DNA from 3 places in the Oleiphilus sp. HI0132 genome. Region 3 is predicted to be linked to each of the others. Evidence: predicted binding sites of a transcription regulator. Region 3 holds the regulator's gene; each other region holds the start of a gene.
The links. Region 3 encodes PhoB, which activates phosphate uptake and scavenging genes when phosphate is short. Its sites were predicted from a motif close to TGTCATANNNNTGTCANA; they were not measured.
Positions count from the first base shown of each region.

Region 1: a site for PhoB is predicted at 2,583-2,600, ahead of A3766_RS28515 (glycosyltransferase family 1 protein). Genes of this name have one in related genera too.
Region 2: a site for PhoB is predicted at 3,495-3,512, ahead of A3766_RS24175 (PA3496 family putative envelope integrity protein). Genes of this name have one in related genera too.

Region 1 is NZ_LWGJ01001891.1:393-8,308, forward strand. It holds gene A3766_RS28505 (nucleoside triphosphate pyrophosphatase) at 212-799, shown strand; gene A3766_RS28510 (phosphatase PAP2 family protein) at 817-1,374, opposite strand; gene A3766_RS28515 (glycosyltransferase family 1 protein) at 1,343-2,530, opposite strand; gene A3766_RS28520 (tetratricopeptide repeat protein) at 2,717-3,145, opposite strand; gene A3766_RS28525 (DUF6172 family protein) at 3,187-3,489, opposite strand; gene A3766_RS28530 (branched-chain amino acid aminotransferase) at 3,848-4,843, shown strand; gene A3766_RS28535 (DEAD/DEAH box helicase) at 5,143-6,399, opposite strand; gene A3766_RS28540 (DUF3010 family protein) at 6,601-7,044, shown strand; gene A3766_RS28545 (ABC-F family ATPase) at 7,221-7,916, shown strand, end outside.
Region 2 is NZ_LWGJ01001569.1:15,386-23,301, forward strand. It holds gene A3766_RS24155 (response regulator) at 1-1,884, opposite strand, end outside; gene A3766_RS24160 (MASE3 domain-containing protein) at 1,999-2,418, opposite strand; gene A3766_RS24165 (hypothetical protein) at 2,606-2,806, shown strand; gene A3766_RS24170 (hypothetical protein) at 2,810-3,151, shown strand; gene A3766_RS24175 (PA3496 family putative envelope integrity protein) at 3,179-3,406, opposite strand; gene A3766_RS24180 (MFS transporter) at 3,653-4,879, shown strand; gene glyA (serine hydroxymethyltransferase) at 5,030-6,295, shown strand; gene nrdR (transcriptional regulator NrdR) at 6,420-6,893, shown strand; gene ribD (bifunctional diaminohydroxyphosphoribosylaminopyrimidine deaminase/5-amino-6-(5-phosphoribosylamino)uracil reductase RibD) at 6,883-7,916, shown strand, end outside.
Region 3 is NZ_LWGJ01001514.1:7,115-15,030, reverse strand. It holds gene phoR (phosphate regulon sensor histidine kinase PhoR) at 1-1,335, opposite strand, end outside; gene phoB (phosphate regulon transcriptional regulator PhoB) at 1,512-2,207, opposite strand; gene ubiA (4-hydroxybenzoate octaprenyltransferase) at 2,327-3,208, opposite strand; gene A3766_RS23350 (chorismate lyase) at 3,213-3,722, opposite strand; gene A3766_RS23345 (hypoxanthine-guanine phosphoribosyltransferase) at 3,722-4,282, opposite strand; gene A3766_RS23340 (rubredoxin) at 4,542-4,706, shown strand; gene A3766_RS23335 (FAD-dependent oxidoreductase) at 4,708-5,865, shown strand; gene A3766_RS23330 (acyl-CoA thioesterase II) at 5,938-6,795, shown strand; gene A3766_RS23325 (EAL domain-containing protein) at 6,819-7,916, opposite strand, start outside.

The DNA.
Region 1 (7,916 bases), on a different contig from region 3:
ACGTTTTTAGAGGGCTAAATTTATTGGAGAACTGTTATGTTAAAACTAGCAATTTTTCAGAAAGCGCCTTTACTGCTTAACCGACTATAAACAATTGATAAAGCAATCCGTTCCGTTGAAGACGCTGCTACGTAAGGAGCGAGGCTTGTCATACTTTCCGAAGCGATTATTCCAGGTTTACTATTCAATTTATGAAGGAATCTTAAAAAATATGGCAGACTTGCTATTGGCATCTGGCTCCAGTCGCCGGAGAGAACTATTAGAACAAATCGGTGTTCCTTATCATAGTGCATCAATGGATATCGATGAGTCAGTACTTGAAGGGGAATTGCCCGACGCTTATGTAAGGCGCTTGGCTAAAGAAAAAGCCTTAGCAGGTCTCAGCTTTAATCCTGAAAAGACAGTTTTAGCTGCAGATACGACCGTTACGATAAACGGCACGATTCTAGGCAAGCCAGATAATGAACGCGTAGCATTTGAAATGCTAAAGCGTTTATCAGGAACAAATCATCTAGTGCTAACGGGTATCGCTGTGGCGAAGTTATCTGAGGGGAAAGCGGTAATTGAAGCTGATGTTGTGACAACAGAAGTGTCGTTTATGAAGCTGAGTGATCAGCAAATTAGGCAATATATCGCAACGGGTGAACCAATGGATAAGGCAGGTGCATATGGCATACAGGGTAAAGCGGCATTGTTTGTTGAGGGGATCGTCGGAAGCTACAGCAATGTAGTAGGCTTGCCTCTGGCTGAAACCGGAAAGATCTTACAGGCCTTCGACGTGCCTATTTGGCAGGAATAAGGCAAAGGCTTTCTATGCTAGGCATAGAAAAGTACTGGGCTTAAGTAGTTTGCAATTGATGCCAGCAATATACCTAATCCCGCGCCACACAATACATCTGTCGGATAGTGAAGGCCGAGTACCATTCTCGAGAGGGCAATTAGAATAGAGAAGGGTACCAATAATACAGCGAACTCTGGCAGGTGCCATAGCACAACAGTCGAGAAGCAGGCCGCGTGCATTGTGTGTCCAGAAGGAAAGCTGTATTGATCTAAAGGTGCGCAGCCTTTATAGACATCTTTTGAGCGGATAAATGGTCGTTCTCTTACTAGTTTCTTTTTAAGTTGCTTATAGATCAGTAGGCAAGCACCGCCCGCCGTTATCATCAACCCTGATAAAAGTAGACCTTCTTCACCATATAAGATTGGCAGGACAAGCGCGAGACTATACCAGAAAACACCATCCCCTAAGCGGCTGATTATTGCAAAGAAGGTGTTAACCGTTTTAGTGCGACAAAAATGATTAAGGTACAGGCAAGCTGCAATATCCCAGCTATTGAGCTTATTAAATGCTGTTGATGTTTTGAGAGGATTCATGTGTCTCATCTCCTAGCCTTAAGGGTGGCTTTTCGAGTAACTTTTTGACGAACTGATTGACGATATTGTTCCAGGTAATTGTTTGTGCCAATTGATAGGCATTTTCACGAATTTTTTCCAGCTCACATGAGTTTGCGATTGCTTCCAGAGTCAATTGAATGAATGCTTCGTCATTGTCTAAATCTGCGATATATGCCGAATTGCCATGGCTTAAGTGTTCCTTCGCAGCGGCGTCATTAAATGCAACGATACCCAGCCTGCTTGCCATTGCTTCAGTCACAACATTACCAAAGGTGTCGGTTTTGCTTGGAAATAGAAAAAGGTCTGCTGAGGCATAATACTTGGCTAGCTCTTCACCCGTTTTCATTCCAACGAAACGGATGCCAGGGTGTTCACTTTCCAAGGTTTTTCTTAAGGGGCCATCACCAACGACGACGAAAACACAGTCCGGATGAGTGGCGGTGACGTTCTCATAGGCCTTGATAGCCAAGGCAATATTTTTTTCTCCTGCAACTCGGCCGACATAGAGGCAAACGACTTGCCCATCTGTCACATGCCATCTTTCACGAAGGCGAGAACAGCGTTTACTTGGTGTAAACCGCGAAGAATCGATTCCGCGACTGAGCACACTGACATTTTCAAACCCTTTTCGACTTAGCCATTCCTGCTGTTTTTTCGTAGGCACGATCGTTCCACGTGTCTGGTTGTGAAAATACCTCAGGAAGCCAAATATTAAAGGTTCGAGAAACCCTAGGCCGTAGTACTTACTGTAGGACTGGAAATTAGTATGGAAGCCGCTAAGTATAGGAATATTCAGTTTCTTAGCTGCACGAACAGCTGAAAGACCAAGGGGGCCTTCGGTCGCGACATAAATAGCAGAAGGTGGAGATTTCTTCCATAGACTTACTAGCTTCCTTTTACAAGGTAGGCCAAACTTGAGCTCCTTGTATCTCGGTATAGGAAGTCCGGCAACTGTATAGGTCTCGCATTGATCACTTTCCACTGAGGCATCATCAGGATTCTGCTTGGGTCTGATGATTTGAGTGTAGATACCCTTATTTTGAAGTCCTTCAACCCAGTACTTCAAGGTATTGGCAACGCCATTTACTTCAGGGTAGTAGGTTTCAGTAACAATGCTCACCTTGATTTTTGTCATATCAATACATACTTGGATTTGTACAATTTATGTACAAACTATTCATGTTTGAAGTGACAGTTTGGTGACAAAAGGATGATGGTTTGATGACTTAGGGGCTTTGCCAGAACAGTAGAGTTCTGGGTGTCGCCACAAAAGTACTTATTGAAACTATCTTAAGGGCGAATAAAGTGTGCCCGGTTATGCTTATTCCATCGGGCTTGCTAAGGAATCAAGTAATTCGTTGATCTCTCGTTTAAGTGAGTCATCTTCAATTTTATTGGCGCTAACTTTAGCGTTTTGCAGGTTTTTGATTGCTTCCTCAGTCTGGCCGAGCTCGACCTGCAAGGTCGCCATTGAGTATGCCACTGAAGACATATGGTCTTTTGAATTAATATCGACAGACTTCTTTAGGGCCTTTTCATAAATGGCTATCGCATCGCTTAAGTCTTCTGAAAAGTCAGCTAATGTTTCCCATTGAACAGGGTGATCCTTATCTGTATCTTCATTATCTAGACAGATCGCCTTGAGTTCAGAGTAGAGCGAATCAAAGGTTTCTTGGTCATCTTTTTTCGCTGCTGCCATTAGCTTTTCTGCAAGCCCGTGGACGGCTTTATATATCTTGGTGTTCATCATTTCTTTTTACCTTTGAGTCACGCTGCCTTAGGGTTTACTGTCTAATATTCCTGTTGAATCGAATTGCCATCAGGTGAAACGGCTTTAGCAGTGATTTCCACGTAGATAGTCATAATGTTATTCGCAACCAGTTCATCGATATGGCTCATCAAAGAGGGCAGCTGAATTTCCACAGCCGCTTCTTCTGATTGACCAAACTTACAATCAAAACCCCAATATTTAGTGCCAGAAGGTAGAGGCTTCTTACGTTCCTTTTTGAGAAACTTTCTGATGTCATGTTTTACTGAGTCGACAACGCGAGGCACTTTGATTTTTGGGTGAGCTAATTGATAAGTTTTTTTCATCGGAAGTCCTGCTTGGGTGAGCGCCGTTTGCGCTAGAGAGTTTAAACTGTGGGCAGTGTAATGTTTATGCCGACATTCTACCATGACTTTGACATTTAGCTTGGATTCCTGGGTGTGTGGCCTCCAGCTTAGGGCATACTCATCTTGTTGGGTGGGTAGAGCTTTTTTGAATGGCCATACTTGCAACTTTATTGATATATCGTCATTGATTGGCGATCTAGGTAGTTTATACTAGGCAGAATTTTATGAATTGAGTGCAGTCTGCTGAAAAATATCGCTGCGATAAGCAATTCACACCGAGCAAAATTGATTCCGGAAGCTTATTTCAAGGCTTCCATTTACAGACTTAGGAATAGTAATGGCCGCATTTGGAACCGTTTTCATGCCTAAAATGGCACTGGCAAGCTACGAAAACAATTCTTGGACCTCTTCAAGTATCATTTCATCCGATAAACTGGAATTACACCCGGGTGCCCATGTCTTGCATTATTCCAGTACATGCTTTGAAGGCTTGAAAGCATTTAAGCATAAAGATGGCAGCATTAATATTTTTCGTATGGATGCCAATGTTCAGCGTATGGCCCAGAGTACAGATTTATTATTCCTACCCGAAATTAACAAAGAACAATTAGGCGATATGATTAAAGAAATCGTCGGACTTTATGTAGAAGACGTACCTGAAGCGCCAGGTTCTATGTATATTCGTCCGACTCATATCGGCACGGAACCAAGCATTGGAAAAGCCGCGGTCTCTTCTGCGACGTCGCTTCTATATGTTTTGTTATCACCCGTAGGTGATTACTTTTCTGGTGGCGTTAAGCCCTTAAGGCTATTGCTAGAAGAAGACGGTATGCGTTGTGCTCCTCATATGGGAATGATTAAGAGTGGTGGTAACTATGCCAGTGCATTAGGCCCAATTGCTCGTGCACGCAACACTAACAATGCTGATCAAGTGCTTTTCTGCCCGAATGGTGATGTACAGGAAACCGGTGCAGCAAACTTCATTCTGATTGATGGAAACGAGATCATAACTAAGGCCTTGGATAGTTCTTTCTTACACGGCATTACTCGTGACTCAATATTAACGATTGCCCGCGATATGGGAATGACCGTGAGCGAACGTGATTTCACGGTAAGTGAATTGATTGAACGCGCACAAAAGCCAGGTACCGAAGCCGCGCTTTCTGGTACTGCCGCAGTATTAACGCCTGTTGGCACCTTAATTCATAATGATGAAGAAATTACAGTAGGTTCTGGTGAGGCAGGTGAAACCACCTTAAAACTTCGCCAGGCACTAAATGATATTCAATGGGGTAAGGCAGAAGATAAGTTTGGCTGGTTGCAGAAAGTCTAAGCCTTGATCATTGCGATGTAATATCGCATTGCGAAAAAGACGCGTATTGAACTGTTTCCTGTGTAGGGGATAAGTTGGTACGCGTTTTTTATATCATCCCACAGATGGGATAAACCTTTTCTCCCCATTTGGCCTCTTTTTAGCACTTCTAACTTGACTTGTGACCAGTGGTCACGGTTAAATAACTACCAGTTACTTATCTTATTTAGGCAAGGCCTTTCCTAATAAGCTGTGTTAGAACATCAAAGCGACTAGCGGTTTATCTCAACGCTAGGTTTTGACACAGCTCCTTTTTCCTCTTACTTTCGTTTCTTACCGTACGCTCTATCTTTTCGACGTTTCTTCTGAGCGGTGCGGGAATTCTTTTTCGATGTTTTAACTTCTTTTGTTAAATCAGGTTCATAGCCGGGTAACCACTGTTGCGGCAAACGTTCATCAAGCACGGCTTCAATTTCTTCTAGTAAATACTCTTCACCTAAGCTTAACAACGATATTGCCAGGCCTTCTTGGCCAGCTCTGCCGGTGCGCCCTATGCGATGAATATAATCCTCCGCAACGTAAGGTAGTTCGTAATTGATGACATACTTGAGCTGGTCAATATCCAGCCCTCGAGCAGCGACATCCGTTGCAACTAAGGCGCGTAGTTTGTTTTGCTTGAAGTCTTCCAGTGCACGCTCACGAGCGCCTTGAGACTTGTCACCATGAATAGCTGCCGTCTTGAGCCCATCCTTGATCATTTCTTTGGAGAGCTCGTCAGCGGCTTGCTTGGTGCGTGTAAAGATGAGTACCTGCTGCCAATTTTTAGAGCCAATTAAGTAAGACGTTAATTCGCGCTTGCGATCCTTGTCGACGGTGTAGACCATTTGTTCAACTTTCTTAGCGGCGGTATTGCGAGCATCGACTTCAATGAGCTTGGGGTCTTTTAATAATTTTTTGCTCAGATCGAAAATAGCCTGATCGAAGGTTGCAGAGAATAGCAGGGTTTGCCGCTGTTTAGGCATGCCCCTCAAAATACGATTTATATCATTAATGAAACCCATGTCTAGCATACGGTCTGCTTCATCAAATACTAGGAACTCAATGTGATTTAAGTCGATACACTCCTTCATGAGCAAGTCGAGTAAACGTCCAGGTGTAGCCACCACAATACTCACCCCCTTTTTGATAGCTTGTATTTGTGGGTTCAAGCTAACGCCGCCATAGGCGATAGCTGACTGAATATTTGTGTTGTGGCTGTAAGTATTTATGCTATTGAATACTTGTAGTGCTAATTCTCGTGTAGGTGTTAATACTAAGGCTTTGGGTGACTGGCAGGAGCTTTCTTCAATGTTGTCATTAATTGGCTTAAGGGTGTTTTGAGCATCAATAAGTTTTTGAATAATGGGAAGGGCAAAGGCTGCGGTTTTGCCCGTACCGGTTTGTGCCCCAGCCATCACATCGTGGCCGGCGAGAACTTCAGGAATAGCTGCTTGTTGGATAGGCGTTGCGTCAAGGTAGCCGAGCTCAAGCAGATGAGTCAATAATTGAGGGGAAAGACCTAGGGTTTGAAAGCTCATGGATATCTCGATTATTGATAGTGGGAAAATGGCGTGCAGTGTAGCGGCTTTATCTTGAACTTGATATATGACACCGCTAGGCTGTTTAATTCCGGGCTTTACTTGATCTGTCATGAAATCTATACGCCAACAGCTATTGATCATTTCATTAGCGTGCAGATTTACCTACAATGCAGCCATTCCTAATATTGAGATTTAGTTATGAAAGTATGTGGTGTTGAATTAAAGGGTAGTGATGCGATTATTTGTCTCTTGTCCATGGATGATGAGATATTCGATATCCCTGACTGTCGCGTAAGAAAAGTGACGCTAGAGAAGAGCCATAGTCTAAAGTACTTTCAGGCTACGTTTGCCAAACTGATGACAGACTATCAAATAGATACCGTAATTATTCGAGAGAGACCGACAAAAGGTAAGTTTGCCGGTGGTGCGATTGGTTTCAAAATGGAGGCTGCAATTGAACTGATTGATGGAGTCGATGTTCGCTTGATAACCCCAGTTGATATCAAAGCAGCTGTTAAGAAAAACCCTATCCCGGTACCTTTTGAAGAAACAGGCCTGAAAGTGATGCAAGAAGCCGCATTTACTACAGCTTATGCCTACCTTATGCGTAGACATTATGGTGTGGATGCAGAACAGGAGTAACGGCCAGGCTTACTTCGACAGTCTTGTATGTTTTATAGTCAATTTGTCTCGACTTTCTAGCCCCAAGTCTTTATAGTTCGCGCCCCTTTGTGCTTAAGCTTCTGTCACTCTTTGCTAAAACCGATTGAAAGACATTCAAGCTGAGCCTCTCACCTTCAAATACCTAGGACGCTCTCTTGATTTCTACCGCTAATATCACCATGCAGTTTGGTGCTGAACCTTTGTTCGAGAACATTTCAGCTAAATTTGGTAACGGTAATCGCTATGGTTTAATCGGGGCTAATGGTTGCGGTAAATCAACCTTTATGAAAATCCTGAGTGGTGAGTTAACACCAACGTCCGGTAACGTTTCTATAACACCAGGTGAAAAGGTCGGTGTACTAAGCCAGGATCAGTTTGCCTTCGAAGAGTACAGCGTTGTCGATGCAGTGATCATGGGTGATGTTGAGCTGTGGAAAGTGAAACAAGAGCGTGATCGTATCTACAGCCTACCTGAAATGTCTGAAGAAGATGGCATGAAGGTCGCTGAATTGGAAACGCAATTTGCGGAGATGGACGGCTACAGTGCGGAGAGTCGAGCCGGGGAAATATTACTATCAGCGGGTATTGCTGAAGAATTCCACTTTGGTTTGATGGCACAAGTTGCACCAGGTTGGAAGTTAAGAGTGTTATTAGCTCAGGCTTTGTTCGCGAACCCTGATATTTTGCTTTTGGACGAACCGACCAACAACCTGGACATTCATACCATTGAGTGGCTCGGTACGGTTTTGAATGAGCGAAAATGTACGATGATTATCATCTCGCACGATCGCCATTTCTTGAATTCTGTGTGCACGCATATGGCGGATATCGATTATGGCGAGTTACGTATT
Region 2 (7,916 bases), on a different contig from region 3:
GCTAATGGCAACATAACTTTGTGGTTTGCCGTTCATATCTTTAATGGCAATGACAGTGCTGCTAATCCAGTAATTCTGACCATGTTTATCTTTGTTGTAGACTTCGCCTCGCCATACGCTGCCTTTAGCAGCTGTTTTATAAAGTTGGCCGAAGAAGGCTTTGTCATGATAGCCAGAGTTAAGAATTCGATGATTTTGGCCTAGCAGCTCTTCACGCTCGTATCCGCTTACTTCGACGAATTTGTCATTCACATAAGTGATGTCTCCTCTTATATTTGTGATAGAGACAATGGAAGCCTGGTCCAAGGCATATTTCTGCTCATTTAGTTCATTTATTGAGGCGTCAATATTCTGTAGGGCTTTATGAAAGCTTCTGGCAAAAATACCTACTTCGTTATTCTCGTTCACGGGTAGGTAGTCAATTTCGCCTGTTTGCTCATAGCGTTCGAGTGTTTCAGTCAATCTCGAGAGAGGGCGGGTAATTCTGCGAGAGATTAAAATGGCAGCCGTTAAGGCAACTAAAGCTAGCGATAAACCTATAAGCAGGCTTTTGTTGCGAGTTCCTTCCAGAGCTAATGCAAGCTGTTGATGTGAGGATGATAGTAGAATATGGAGTTGTGGGCTGCCATAAGTCGCACCACCTTTTAATACTTTGTAATACGCAGAGTATTTAGTATTGGTACTGTCTTTTAACTGCGTAAACGTCAGCTTGTTGGTGCCTGACTGAAAGTGCTGAGTGAGCTCGGGGAAATCTCTAAGTAAGTTTTTATCATGTGATGATGAACTATTATCTGAAGAGCTTTCCTGATAAAGATATTCACCTTCAGCGTCACTGATATAGAACTGTCTATTGCTATTGTAGCGAGGCAAACCAGAGATAATAGCCATTGGCTTAAGCGTTGCGATTAATACATAGCTGGCTGTATCGTCCAGAACCTTGAATAACGCGTTTGAAACGCTTGAAAAGACCTTTTCTGTTTCCAGCTCAACTAGATCTGGACTTAGGTAGATATCAGAAAAGTAAATCTCCCCCGATTTTAACTTGCCACTTTGCTTCAGTGTAGCTAGGTCTCTTGTTAGAAAGGTGTCTGAGCTTTCCTCTCCGCTCTTGCTGTCAGCCTTGTGGCTTGTATAAAGAACTTCCCAGCCAATTACACTGTCCGGTCTTTTGGCGACTAGCTTGATATTTACTACGCCTGGATTTAAAAGCAAGTAGTGTTCGAGAGTGCGATTGACTGGCTCAGACTCAGTGATGCCTCCTTGCACATAGGCTTGAATGGCATAGTGCTTGCCCAGGGAAACTAAGTCTTGGGCACTTCTTTGAAATATGGATTGATAGCTCGACTCAAGCATCTCAGCTTCGTGCTCAAGCTCCTGTAGGTTCTTTTTCTTTATTTGGGCGATATGATCCAGATACACAGAAATACTGATGATGGTGCCGACAATGAGTGTTAAAGAGAATGTAACTGAGGGGATTAGTAGACTTATAGGGCGCTTCGCACGTTCAGTTTTTGAAGTTCTGATATGTTGATGTGTAAGAGGGGGTGTTTCGCGGGGGCCGCTATCTGTTGATGAGGTGGCGGTGTTGAAAATTAGGCTGCGAGTTATGCCTGCTAGCATAGAAAGGTAAGCAACAATTTTCAGTATATGAGCGATATTGAAATGGTTATCGAAAAGTTGCGTAGAGCCGAATGCCACATGCAGTTGGGTTAGGCACTCTGGAATGCAGCTTAATAAAAACGCCAGGCTGACGGGGTCGCGTTCTTTCTGAAACCAGGTCCAGAACAATGTGGCGGCTAATAAGTATGTCGCTAGTGGAAGGATGTCATAGGGGCGGCTTATCAATTCGCCAGGGAAAGTGGTTTGCGGTAGGTTTTCGCTCACCGAGGCTAGATAAACACTTACGAAGGCCGAACCAACAAAAAAACTATCGCTAAAGGAAGTAGCTTTAGATGCTTGTACAGGGGGGGTTATTGCTGTGATACAAAGCCCATAAGCTTAGTGCCGCCCCAAGGTCATGATTGAAGCATTGAAAAGGCGGGAAAGCGCCCAGGTAAAAGGAATAAAATCAGTGTTCTGGGCTTGAGCATCGATCACTCTTGCTGATGCCAAGGTATGAAAAATGTCGATCGATGCTGCCGAGAGCAATGCAAGCCCCATGATAGGGAGTGTAATATTACGATGATAGTAGTAATGAACAAACGCAAAGATAGCGCCGATACAGGCAATAGAAATTGCGCTCCATTCGAGAATGGTATGTAGGATAGCTCCCTGCAGCGCTTCCAGCATCGAGCTTTGTGTTGTCACTATATCGACTTTTGTCGGCGCAGCGCCAAAGTCAATTCCTAGCATATTAGGTAAAAAAGGTAGAGTGCAGAGAAAAAATAGCCCAATAGTCAGTTTTTTGGGAGACGTCATTCAAACTTCCGAAATATGGTGACGTGGTGCGATGGCATTAAAGAAGTATAGTAGAAATGTCTTCAAGTTCACGTCAGTATGCAAATAATAGGAAAGTCGCTATGCTTTGGTTACACTGAACAAATGGATAGTCTTGGTATGCTTTTGTTTTTTGGGTGCAACTAGCCAAATTGGGTTTAGATGAATTATGAGCGAACAAGCAAAAGCGCTGATTACCGAAATATTTGATGCAGCTTGTGTTAAGCAGTTTGAAAGCTTGGGCTGTCAAATAGAAGTAACGGATAGAAGTTCATATTCCCGAGAAGTGATGGCTTCGTATATTACGGCAGGCTCTGAAGACCTGACAATTTCTTTGCTATTAAAAACACCGCGTTTACTATTAGCGTAAACTATGCCGATAGTTGATGTAGATAGAATTGGTGACCCAAGTTTTCAAGAAGATTGGAATTGTGAATTGGCCAACCGTTTTCTAGGTAGAATAAAAAATAGCTTGGTGCAGCATAATTGTCGGTTGGCTATCGGTTTGCCCGAGGTGATGAGTAAGTCAGATATGAAACACTTTCACTGCGATGGTGAAGAGATTGTTCGTCACTTTTCCATTAGCAGTGAAATAACCGATAGCGTGATGGACTGCCACCTATACGTAGACTTCCACAACGATGCTCTTTATTTAACTGAAGGCCGTCGACCAGTTGAGGACCAAGGTAACGAGGGCGACTTGGTAATCCTGTAGCGCCTAGCTATTGGGCCAAAACGAACGTTATAAATCGTCCCACCACTCTTTAAGCTCTGCCTCTAAACGCTTTTTCTCCTGATGATCTTCAATTGCTCTTCTTGCTTGGGAGCGGCGCTTTGCACGATCTTTTTTCTTTGATTCGCTTTGCTTTTGATGAAGTTCGTGAGCGATATCCATAAAGTCTACATGGATGGCTTCCAGAGAATTTTCTTGCTCAAAAGTGCTCGGGTTCTGAGATTCATGTGCTTGCATAGTGTGTCTCCTAACTGGCATCGATAAAGTTTCGAAATGTTTACTGTTTTGCATCTCACCTTATTTGGAGCTCAGGCTAGCTTTTGGGTGTGACAGTTTTGTGAAGCAAAAATGACGATTTAGACAAAAATATGGGCTTGTGAAGTAGGTCGCTTGGATGATAGTTTTGCCCGCATTTGAGCTTCTTTGTCAGTACGCTGATGGCAAGAGCTGCTCGTCAAGATCGATGATTTAGGAGAATATAACGTGCCCGTCGCCAGCCTAGCCGTCCTGTTTGCGCTGTACTTTTCTCAAGGCCTTCCTTCGGGAGTGCTAGCTCATGCTTTTCCGGCCATTATGCGAGACCAGGGCGTGTCGCTGGAATATATCGGACTGATCAAACTCCTTGCCTTGCCATGGGCTTTAAAGTTTATTTGGGCTCCCTATGTTGATCGTATCGGTTGGGCTCGTATAGGCGTGCATCGAACCTGGATAGTAGCGATGCAGTTATTGCTTGTCGGATTGCTCTTATTAGCTTCTATGTCTAACTATGAAAGCTTGTTTGGCCCCTTGATTGTTATTTTTCTCATCGGAATTCTACTGGTGAATACCTCGGCCGCGACTCAGGATATTGCAACCGACGGTTTGGCTGTGAAAGTTCTAGCAGAGCGTTTCAGGGGAATCGGAAACAGTGTCCAGGTAACAGGTTTTAAGTTGGGAATGATTTTAAGTGGTAGCGGCTTGTTACTAGGGATAGACCACTTTGGTTGGAGTCTGAGTATGCAGCTTATGGCCTTGTTGTTAGTTCTACTAATGTTGCCAATCTTCACTGGAGCTATCCCTGTTTACCCAAAGGTGACCAATAACTTTGATGCAGGTGTTGCTGATAAAGGCATGGCTAGGGCATTGCCTCTAACTGTCTACAAGGGCTTTTTTAAGCGTTCAAATATGCTTGCTTGGGTATTGGTGCTAATCACCTATAAACTGGCAGACTCCTTAGGCTCGGTAATGATCAAGCCCTTGCTGATCGATAGTGGCTTCTCGCTAGGGGACTTGGCAACGATCACTTTATGGTCTTCTATTGCGGGTTTGCTGGGGGCTGCTTTAGGCGGGTATTTATACCTTCGTCTGGGGGCAAAGAATATGATGCTTATTGCTGGCTTGGCCCAGGCTGTGGGAATTGCTCTCTATACGCTAGTGGACCTGCACTGGGTTGGGATTCTTGGGGTCTATGGTCTAAGTATATTCGAGCAAGCAGTCGACGGCATGTCTACAGTAGCCCTTTTCTCGCTGATGATGGCGCAATGTCGTTCCGGACATGAAGGTGCAGACTTTACCGTTCAGGCCAGTATTCAAGTCTTGGTCTCTGGTTTGGCGGCGGCTCTGGGAGGTCTCTTGGCTGGCATGTTGGGGTATTTTTCTACCTTTGTTGTTGCGGGCGCTGTTGGCTTAGTCAGCTTAGTGTTTGTGTTTCATTATTTTCGACAAAAATGATTGATGAAGTTCACACAATAATCGTATAAAATGGCGCTTTTTTGAACGATCAAATTCTGTTCACTCTATATGGCTCATTACAAGAGTTGAAGAATGACTAGGGAATGACCGTTTTGAGGCTTATTTTTTCCTGAATGATAGAGGCGATGAATGTTTACTCGTGATATGACTATAGCTGGCTTTGATGATGAAATAGCAAATGCAATTACTGCTGAAGCAACGCGTCAAGAAGAACACATTGAACTGATTGCATCAGAAAACTACACCAGCCCTCGCGTGATGGAGGCTCAAGGTTCTGCATTAACGAATAAGTATGCTGAAGGCTATCCGGGTAAGCGTTACTACGGTGGTTGTGAGCATGTTGACGTGGTTGAGCAGCTAGCGATTGATCGTGCTAAAGAGTTGTTTGGTGCTGACTACGCAAACGTTCAACCTCATTCAGGTTCGCAAGCCAATGCTGCTGTTTATATGGCGCTTTGCTCTCCCGGCGATACGGTATTGGGAATGAGCTTGGCTCACGGCGGTCACTTGACGCATGGTGCGTCAGTAAGCTTTTCCGGTCGTATCTATAACGCCGTGCAGTACGGTTTGAATGAGCAAACGGGTGAAATCGACTACGATCAGGTTGAAGCGCTTGCTCGTGAACATAAGCCAAAGATGATTGTTGCAGGTTTTTCTGCCTACTCTCGTATTGTTGATTGGCAGCGTTTTCGTGATATTGCTGATGAAGTCGGTGCATTCTTATTCGTAGACATGGCGCATATTGCCGGTTTGGTTGCGGCGGGTGTTTATCCTAGCCCAGTTGGCATCGCTGATGTAGTAACGTCTACTACTCACAAAACCTTGGGTGGTCCCCGTGGCGGTATCATTCTGGCGAAGGCAAATGAAGCGCTAGAGAAGAAATTAAACTTTGCTGTATTCCCTGAAAGCCAGGGCGGCCCTTTGATGCATGTAATAGCTGCTAAAGCGGTGTGCTTTAAAGAAGCTATGTCAGATGAGTACAAGTCTTACCAGTCTCAAGTTGTTGAGAATGCCAAGGCGATGGTTGCAGTTTTCCAGGAGCGTGGCTTTGATGTGGTATCAAATGGCACTGACGATCACTTGTTCCTGCTAGATTTGATCAGCAAAGATATCACGGGTAAAGATGCTGACGCTGCACTAGGCAAAGCGAATATTACAGTGAATAAAAATGCAGTACCTAACGACCCACGCTCACCTTTTGTGACCAGTGGCTTGCGTATCGGTACGCCAGCGGTAACCCGTCGTGGCTTTAAGGCTGCCGAGTGTCAGCAACTAGCGGGCTGGATGTGTGACGTAATTGACGCTTTGGTTAAAGATGCTGAAGATACGACTGCTATTGAAAGTGTTAAGAAGGACGTTATCGACCTTTGTGCTCGCTTCCCAGTATACGCATAAATAGTTAACCCGGTGCGGTGATGAGGCGTTTCCTCATTTCTGCACCTTTGGCCTGCCAGCTGTTAGTGGTTTAGTTGGCTTGCTGCTCTGAATTGGCCTTTCTTCTGAATCAAAAGGTTTTTTGATGCATTGTCCTTTCTGTAGTGCGACGGATACAAAAGTTATCGACTCTCGACTGGTTGCCGATGGCGGCCAGGTTCGCCGTCGCCGTGAATGCCTGTCTTGTAAAGAACGCTTTACTACCTTTGAAACTGCTGAGCTGGTGATGCCGAGAGTGGTTAAGCAGGATGGCACTCGTCAACCTTTTGATGAGGACAAGCTCAACAGAGGCTTCACCAAGGCTTTGGAAAAGCGCCCCGTCAGTATTGAGGCGATTGAAAGCGCGATCAATAACATTAAGGCCCGATTGAGAGCAACAGGCGAGAGAGAGCTAAAAGCGATTGCTATTGGTGAAGAAGTGATGAAAGAGCTGCGTCGCCTGGATGAGGTGGCTTATGTTCGTTTTGCCTCTGTCTATCGTAGTTTCCAGGATATCAATGAATTTAAGGAAGAAGTTGATCGGCTAGCTCGTTCTGAGAATACCAAAAATGACGCTTAGTGCTTTCTCAATAGATGACGCTCACTATATGGCTGAAGCTTTGCGCTTGGCCAATAAAGGGGTGTATACAACCCAGCCAAACCCACGGGTAGGTTGTGTCTTGGTGAGGGGCGGTCAAATTGTGGGGCGTGGTTGGCATAAGAAGGCCGGAACAGGGCATGCAGAGGTAAACGCCCTCGCTGAAGCGGGAGGACTCGCGCAAGGTTCGACAGCTTACGTTACTTTGGAACCCTGCAGCCACTTTGGTCGAACACCTCCCTGTGCTAAAGCCTTAATTGATGCTCAAGTATCTGAGGTGGTTGCTGCGATGCTGGATCCGAATCCTGAGGTGTCAGGTCGAGGCTTTAAACTTCTGGAGGATGCGGGAATAAAAGTACGCTATGGCTTGATGGAAGCTGAGGCGCGGGCACTTAATCAAGGCTTTATTAAGCGAATGGAAACTGGTTTGCCTTATCTTCGGATTAAAATGGCGACCAGTGTTGATGGTCGTACCGCCATGGAGTCCGGGGAAAGTCAGTGGATAACTGGCCCGGCTGCACGTTCTGACGTACAGCGTTTGCGTGCCCGAAGCTCTGCTATTATTAGTGGCATTGGTACCATTCTTCATGATGATGCAGCCCTAACGGTTAGAGCTAGTGAACTGGGTCTTGATCCTGAATGGTCCCGAGAAATTGAAAAAATTCAGCCTTTGCGTGTCATTCTTGATCGTCAGGCTCGCTTGCCTAAGACTGCTCGACTATTAGAACAGGAAACGCCTATATTGTGGTGTGTTTCAGAGGCCAGTGAGCTAAGCCAGGAAGCGCAGGAGGTGTCTCAGCTTGGTTTTGTTGATGTGCTTCGCTTGTCTTCTGCATCAAGTTCAAATGATGCGCATAGTGAGCTGCAAGAAGTGATGTCCAAATTAGCTGAGCTTCAGTGCAATGAGGTGTTACTAGAGGCTGGAGCCTTGTTAGCGGGAAGCATTATTGAACAGGGTTTGTGGGACGAACTCTTGGTTTACATGGCGCCAAAATTATTAGGAAG
Region 3 (7,916 bases):
TGCATTTGCTAGCGCTTTCTGTTCATTAGCCGAGCTACTGGAAACCATTATCGATGCCGGGAAGTGACAAATAAACTCACTGCCTATGCCTTCTTCACTATGGATTTCCAGCTCGGCATTATGATTGATCAATACATGCTTCACGATCGCTAAGCCCAAGCCTGAGCCGCCACTTGAGTGGTCTCTGCTGGGGTCCGTTCGATAGAAGCGTTCCGTCAAGTGAGGGATGTGAACGGAATCAAAACCTTCACCGGTATCACGCACACAAAAGTGAGCACCTTCTTCATCCAGCCACCAGCTGATGTCGATATCACCACCGGTGGGCGTATACTTAACTGCATTAAACGCAAGGTTTGAGAAGGCGCTATAAAGCTGACGAGAGTCACCGGTAAATAAACAGGGTTTGGTGCTTTCAAAGTCCAAACGAATATTCTGATTTTTGTCAGCGCTAAAGGCTCGTGCGTCGCGGTAGACTTCTTGTAGTACCGGTTCGATATCGATCGCTTGAGTATTACTAGGCAGGCCTTCAGTTTCATACTTGGCGAGTAACAAGAGGTCACTAATCAGGCTTTCCATCCGTTTCGTTTGCTCTTGCATTGAATTTAAGGCTCTTCGCCACTTCTTAGGTGTATCTTCAGCATCCTGGAAGGTTTCGATATAACCTCTAATAACCGTCAATGGCGTTCTCATATCATGAGAAACATTGCTAACGAAGTCACGCCGCATCTGTTCAAGTCGCTGCACACGCGTCACATCTTGCGCGAAAACCAAGCGGTCATCTTTGCCAAACAAAGTGATATGTACTTGCAAAGTTGCACTTTTATTTAAAGGTGAACGTAGCTCTAAAGGTTCGTCGTAATTCTTGCTTTCAAAATATCGCTTAAAGGAAGGGTCTCTAAGCAAATTTGTTATCAGCTGACCTCTATCTGACTCTCGTTTAAAGCCAAGTACTGTACTTGCAGAGTCATTCCACCAGTCCATCGCACCTTCAGAGTTAGTCATGACGACAGCCTCTTTTAGTGCATTGGTAGATAATTGGACACGAGCAATCATTGACCGCAAGTTTTCTTGAGTAATGCGATTTTGATATTGAATTTGATATAGACCGTCAAACAGATCGCCCCATAAACCATGGCTTTCGGGAATTGCTTGGTCTTCTTGTACACTGTAAAGCCAACGATGCAGCTTAACAGCCTGGCTGATTGTCCAGGCTAAGTAGGCAAAGCAGCCAATCGCGAGAACCCACGCTAATTCCCCAATCAGCAGGCCAAGTACCAGCAAGCCAATCACAGCCCAAAAAAGGGAGTATAAGTGACCGATGATTCGTTTGTGCATAACCTTATGCTCCAGCACAGGAAGACAGATTCATTCTCTGATTCAATAGTTTGCCATTAAAACGCAAACGGTACAGAGAGTGTGCACCCTTCGTCAATGATCGAAGTCATGTGCATGAAAAATCGAGCTCCTTGCCACCTTTCTTATTTTATAACAAAGTTACCAATGCTCAAGCGCTATGCAGCACCTTGAGCAGAAAAACGATAGCCAGTACCTCGAACAGTTTGAACCAGGTATTCATGCCTTTCACCTAATGCCTTGCGAAGGCGCCGAATATGAACATCAACGGTTCGATCTTCAACATAGACATTGCCACCCCAAACTTGATCAAGTAGCTGGGAACGGCTATAAACGCGGTCTTGATGCGTCATAAAGAACTGCAGTAGCTTAAACTCAGTTGGCCCCATGCTCAGCAAATTATTGTGAGCGGTAACGCGATGACAAACTGGGTCAAGTACCAATCCATCTATTTCGATTTCACTTTCGACACCCGCAGGCGTCGCACGACGAAGTACAGCTTTAAGACGAGCAACCAATTCACGAGGAGAAAAAGGCTTAGTAATATAGTCGTCGGCACCGACTTCCAAACCCTGTACTTTATTATCCTCTTCGGTTTTAGCTGTCAGCATAATAATAGGGATATCACTGGTCGCTTCATTGCGTTTCAAGCGTCTTGCCAATTCAATTCCGCTAGTGCCTGGCAACATCCAATCAAGTAAAATCATATCGGGACGTTGATCCACAATAGCAATAAATGCATCCTGCGCATTTGAAGCTTCGATACAATTGTAATCAGCCATTTCTAAAGCAACAGCAATCATTTCTCTGATTGATGCTTCATCATCAACAATTAATACGGTTTTTTCTGACATAGTACTTACTCCAAAAATCAAACTGTATTAAAACGGCAAGCTGTTACAGTTTTATGACACTACACTGTAAGCCTATGCTGAGAACCTAATGAGCGCTCCTTTTTGCGAAGTTTTACAATTCACCTGACATAAAAGTCTAGAAACAGTCCCAGGAATAAAACCATACCCACCCAGTTATTGTTCAAAAACGCCTTAAAGCACTCATCTCTGTCACGATGGCGAATCAAGTGCTGCTGATATACAAATAGTACCGACGCAACGACAATACTCAGAAAGTAAAACTGCCCCATTTCAAGCTGTTCACCTAACAAGCTCAGCGTCAATATCACCAAAACCTGCAAAAATGCGATAATCGCCCGATCAGCCGAACCAAATAAGATGGCCGTGGATTTAACGCCGATTTTGATATCATCATCCCTATCGACCATGGCATACATCGTATCATAAGCAACGGTCCACAAGACTGTTGCCATATAGATCAACCAGATATGCGCAGGCAGTTCATTCACTTGCGCGGCATAAGCCATAGGAACGGACCAGGCAAATGCAGCACCTAAGACCACCTGTGGTAAATAAGTATAGCGCTTCATGAAGGGATAAGCAGAAGCAAGTGCGAGTGCACCAAATGAAAGGTAAATTGTCAGTTCATTGGTAAACAAAACCAGGATGAAAGACAACAGACATAAAACGGCGAAAAAGATCAAAGCCTGTTTTGCACTCACCCGCCCCGTCACCAGAGGGCGAGCTTCAGTGCGCTTTACATGACCGTCTATTTTTCTATCCGCAAAGTCATTGATTACGCAGCCTGCCGAGCGCATGAAAACAGAGCCGGCGATAAAAATAGCTAACACATCCATAGCTGGTATGCCCTCGGCAGCAAACCATAATGCCCAAAGCGTTGGCCACAAAACCAGATAAATACCTATAGGCTTATCCAACCTCGCAAGCCTTACGTAGTCCATTGCAACACTTGCAAACGCGGGTTTACTCTGAGTATTCATATGCCTATTTCTCTCGTTTGCTTGCCTCAAATACCCGAGGCATAAATAGTTCGCTCACCAGCAATGGTTTCTGACGAAGAAAAAATACCGAGCGCCGCCCAAATACGGGTTCTTTAAACTGTTTCACCAAGGAGACACTTTCAAGCTTACTACGCGTCATAACTCTGGATTTAAACAGAAATGCGCCTAAAGGCTTATCTCCCAAATACTGAAGCTGTCTTTCATAACCACTTAGCGTTGTTTTCGGAATAATACTGCGCGCTATCACCCATACTTCTCCGAAACAAAGCAGCTCAACTTCCCTGACCAGCGCTTTCTGACGCTCTCTCACTTTTAGTATCCGCCTCTCCTCAAGACTTGGTACAGCCCAGCCTTGATAAGTGACACGCACACTAAAGTTATTATTTGATGCTTCGATAAGCCTCTTGGTAAGTGAACCTTGATCAAAGACCCAGGAACCATATTGTTTAGGCACTTTCCAGTCGGGTATCCGCCGAGCGGCTGGCTTTAGCATCACATGCCCTTAACTGCGTAAATACCCGGCGCATTCCGCCAATAGCCTTGATAATCCATACCAAAACCAAAAACAAAACGATCCTCAACATTTAAACAAGTATAGTCAGCGAGCAGATCCTTGGTCGCCTTTCTGTCATGTTGCTTATCCAATAAAACCGTCGTCAGAACACGCGCTGCACCTTGCTGCCGACAATAATCCTGTACATGTAAGAGGGTATGCCCTTCATCAAGGATATCATCAACCAGAAGAACGGTTCGGCCCGACAGTGCTTTTACCGGCTTAGCCAGCCAGTCCAAGCGGCTGCCAGAGGTTTCATTCCCATATCGGGTAGCGTGTAAATAATCCAGCTCTAGTGGAAAATTCAAATGAGCGAGTAAGTGACCACAGTACACCAAACCGCCATTCATAATTGAAATAACCAGAGGGTTGTCGGTCGCTAAGTCTTGCTCAATATCTTTGGCTGTCTTTTCAATTGCATCACTTAGCTCAGACATATCGATTAGGCAGTCGGCCTCATTAAAGACTTTCTGGGCTTCGACGGTTTTGGTATTGGACATAGATCTTCCTGATAAAATGGCTGTGCAGATTATATCTGTGAGCCTGCCTGGCCGCAAAGTTACTATCGCTGAAATAGTGAAAGATTTGTGCTGATCGAGCTGATTCGGTAAATTAGCCCGCTAAGTGAATGAGGCAACATTTATTCTCTAAACTAGAATCTTCTCTTCGCATAAGCAAGCGGGCGCTAGTGTAAACCAGAGAGGCATGTTTGTATGCATTCGAAAGGCAAGTAACATTTTGATAATACAGGTATAAAGAATGAAGAAGTGGCAATGCGTAGTCTGCGGATTAATTTATGATGAGAGCGAAGGCTGGCCTGATGATGGCATCGAAGCGGGCACCTCATGGGAAGATGTACCCGAAGACTGGCTTTGCCCTGACTGTGGTGTAGGCAAAGAAGACTTTGAAATGGTAGAGATTTAACATGAATACTTCACCTATCGTTGTCATTGGTAGTGGCTTGGCCGGATATAATCTTGTTAAGGAGGTTCGCAAGCTGGACCAGGAAAGCGAGATTATTGTGATCACTCAGGATGACGCACACTCTTATTCCAAGCCTATGCTCTCGACAGCACTTGCCAAAGGCAAGCAGGCTGATGAGCTATCAATGGCCGACCCGGGAAAGTTCGCGGCACAGCACAATATTTCAATCAGAAATCATACGAGTGTTGACCGAATCGATACTTCTGCCAAAGCAATCCTGATAGGTGAAGAACGCTTAGACTACAGCAAGCTAGTGCTTGCTTGTGGTGCTCAGGTCAATAAGCTCAGTTTTCCCGGAAGTGAGCTTGAGAAAGTCGTTTCAATCAATGACCTAATGGACTACCGCCGTTTTCGTTCTTTGTTAGGCGAAAACTGCTCAGAAAGCCAGAACCATGTACTGATCATGGGTGCCGGCTTAATCGGCTGTGAATACGCGAATGACTTATTGGCAAGCGGTTATAAGGTAACTATCGTTGACCCTTCAAAATCAGCCTTAAACAGTTTGATTCCTGAAGAGGCCGGACAAGCGCTTATCGAAGGCCTTAGTGATGCAGGTTGTCAGTTTGAAATGCAAGCTCATGTAAGCGAAATCACTGAACAAGGAAATGGTTTGCTTGCTCGTTTAAGTAATGGCCAAGAACTTGAGTGTGCCTTGGTTATTTCTGCCGTCGGCCTGAAAGCCAATATACAAATTGCTCAAGACTCGGGGATTGAATGCCAGCAAGGGATTGTCACCAACGCCTTGCTACAAACTAGTGCAGAAGATGTCTACGCCTTAGGTGACTGCGCAGAGATCGAAGGGCAGGTCAGACTCTACGTGCTGCCACTAATGACCTGCGCACGCACCTTAGCGAAGACTCTGACCGGCACACCGAGCCAGGTAAGCTTCGGCATCATGCCGATAGCAACTAAAACACCCGCCTGCCCCGTCGTCGTTTGCCCACCTGCCAGTGCTTCAGGCCAATGGCGCTTCGAACAAGATGGCCTGAATATTTGTGGTCGTCATTATAACGAGCAAGACTGTTTGGATGGTTTTGTACTAACTGGGCAACGCTGTGTTGAAAAACAAGCGCTAGTTAAAGAGCTCAGTAGTCTTTAAGCTAAAGACTCCCTGAATTAGGCGCTTTGTTTAAAACTCAACAAAGCGCGATTAATAAAGTGAGTCATGATCATGCAAGACGTACTACAACAACTCATCGATGTCCTTCAACTTAAGCAACTCAACAACTTAGTCTTTGAAGGTTGCAGCGAAGATTTGGGCTTCAAAAATGTATTCGGTGGACAGGTCTGTGGTCAAGCACTGATGGCGGCTTATCAAACAGTCGATCAACTCAGCGCTCACTCAATGCATGGCTACTTTTTACGCCCAGGGGATCATTCTCTACCAATTCAGTACGAAGTGCAGATTATTCGAGACGGTAGTTCTTTCGCAACACGGCGAGTCATTGCCCGGCAAGACGACAAAGAGATTTTTACCCTCAACGCTTCGTTTCAAAAAGATGAAGCGGGTTCAGAACACCAGTTTGATATGCCCGAAAGCAAGTCGCCAGAAGAACTGGCTTCCGAGCTGGAAATACGTCGTCGCTTTAAGCACCTGATACCTGAAAAACTTAGGGAGCAGTTCACCCGCGATAAACCAATCGAAATCAGACCAGTTAAGCCAATTGACTATACCAACCCGGATATTCGTCCACCCTATAAGCAAAATTGGTTTAGAGCGGTGGCATCAGTCCCCAATGATCTATCATTACACCATTGCCTTCTGGCCTATGCCTCGGACTTCGGCCTGCTTGGTACTAGTATGCTGCCGCACGGTTTGAGTTTTATGCAAAAAGGCATGCAAGTTGCGAGTCTTGATCATTCGATATGGTTCCATCGCCCTTTCAAGGTTGATGAATGGTTACTTTACGATATGGATAGCCCTAGTGCGTCAGGCGGAAGAGGCTTTAATCGAGGGAATATTTTTAACCAACAAGGTGAGTTAGTTGCTTCAGTATGCCAGGAAGCATTGATTAGAAAACGTAGTTAAAACTGCAAATGCGTGACGCCTTGCTAGGATACGTCACGCGTATCGCTTTCAGACTTATCAAGCCACTGAAGTAGCCTCTCCATCGGCAAAGGTGGGGTTAGTAAATAACCTTGAACAGAATCGCACTTTAGCTCTCTTAAGCGCTCCATCGTCTCTTCATTTTCGACACCTTCTGCCACCACCTGATAACCCAGTTTTTGGCACATGTTAATGGTTGCTTCAGCAATGAGCTCATTGCCCTCATCCCCACATATTCCCGATATCAAGGATTTATCGATTTTAATCTCTGTCGCCGGTAATGACTTTAAATACGCCAAAGAGGAGTAGCCAGCGCCAAAGTCATCAACCGATAAACGTAAGCGTAAAGCACACACTTTATTTAAGACCTCAATCGCATCCAAAGGATTCGCCATCATCGAGGTCTCAGTTAACTCAAAATAAATGCGCTGAGGATCGCTGTTGTTATCAGCCATTTGAGCGCTCAGAAAATCAATCAAATCTCCCTCTCGCAGGTTCAACACCGATAGATTGATTGACATATTCAAGTCCCAACCAAGCTCTTTGAGACTATTCTGGGCTTTAAGTGCATTGCTCACCACCCAGCGTGTTAATGCTTTAATAATGCCTGTTTGTTCGGCAATCTCAATAAACTCATCAGGCCTAACCAAGCCATAACGCTCATGGTTCCACCTTACCAAGGCCTCCATACCTACAACTCGATTCTCTTTAAGAGAGTATTTAGGCTGAAAGTACAAAGCCAGATGATCATTCTTGATCGCTTCCTTCAATTCAGAAACCATCATCAAGCGGCGCGCATTGTATTGATCATATTCAGGGCGATAGTAAGAAAGGTGTCGCTCAAGTGCTTCCGATGAGTCTGCAGCTACTTGGGCATGGCGCAATAAAGTTTCGGTGTTCAAACCGTGCTCAGGACAAACAGCCACACCAATTACCGGACGCAGTTCCAGACGCATCTCCTTAAACTCAATTGGTTGCATTGCCTGCTTTAGAATTTCATTTACCTGCTCTGTGTGGCTTTCCGCAAGCTCTGCCTCAACGAGCATCACAAATGAGCCTGGCTCCAAAGAACAAATTAATGCTTCCTCGGAAGGCCCCTGAAG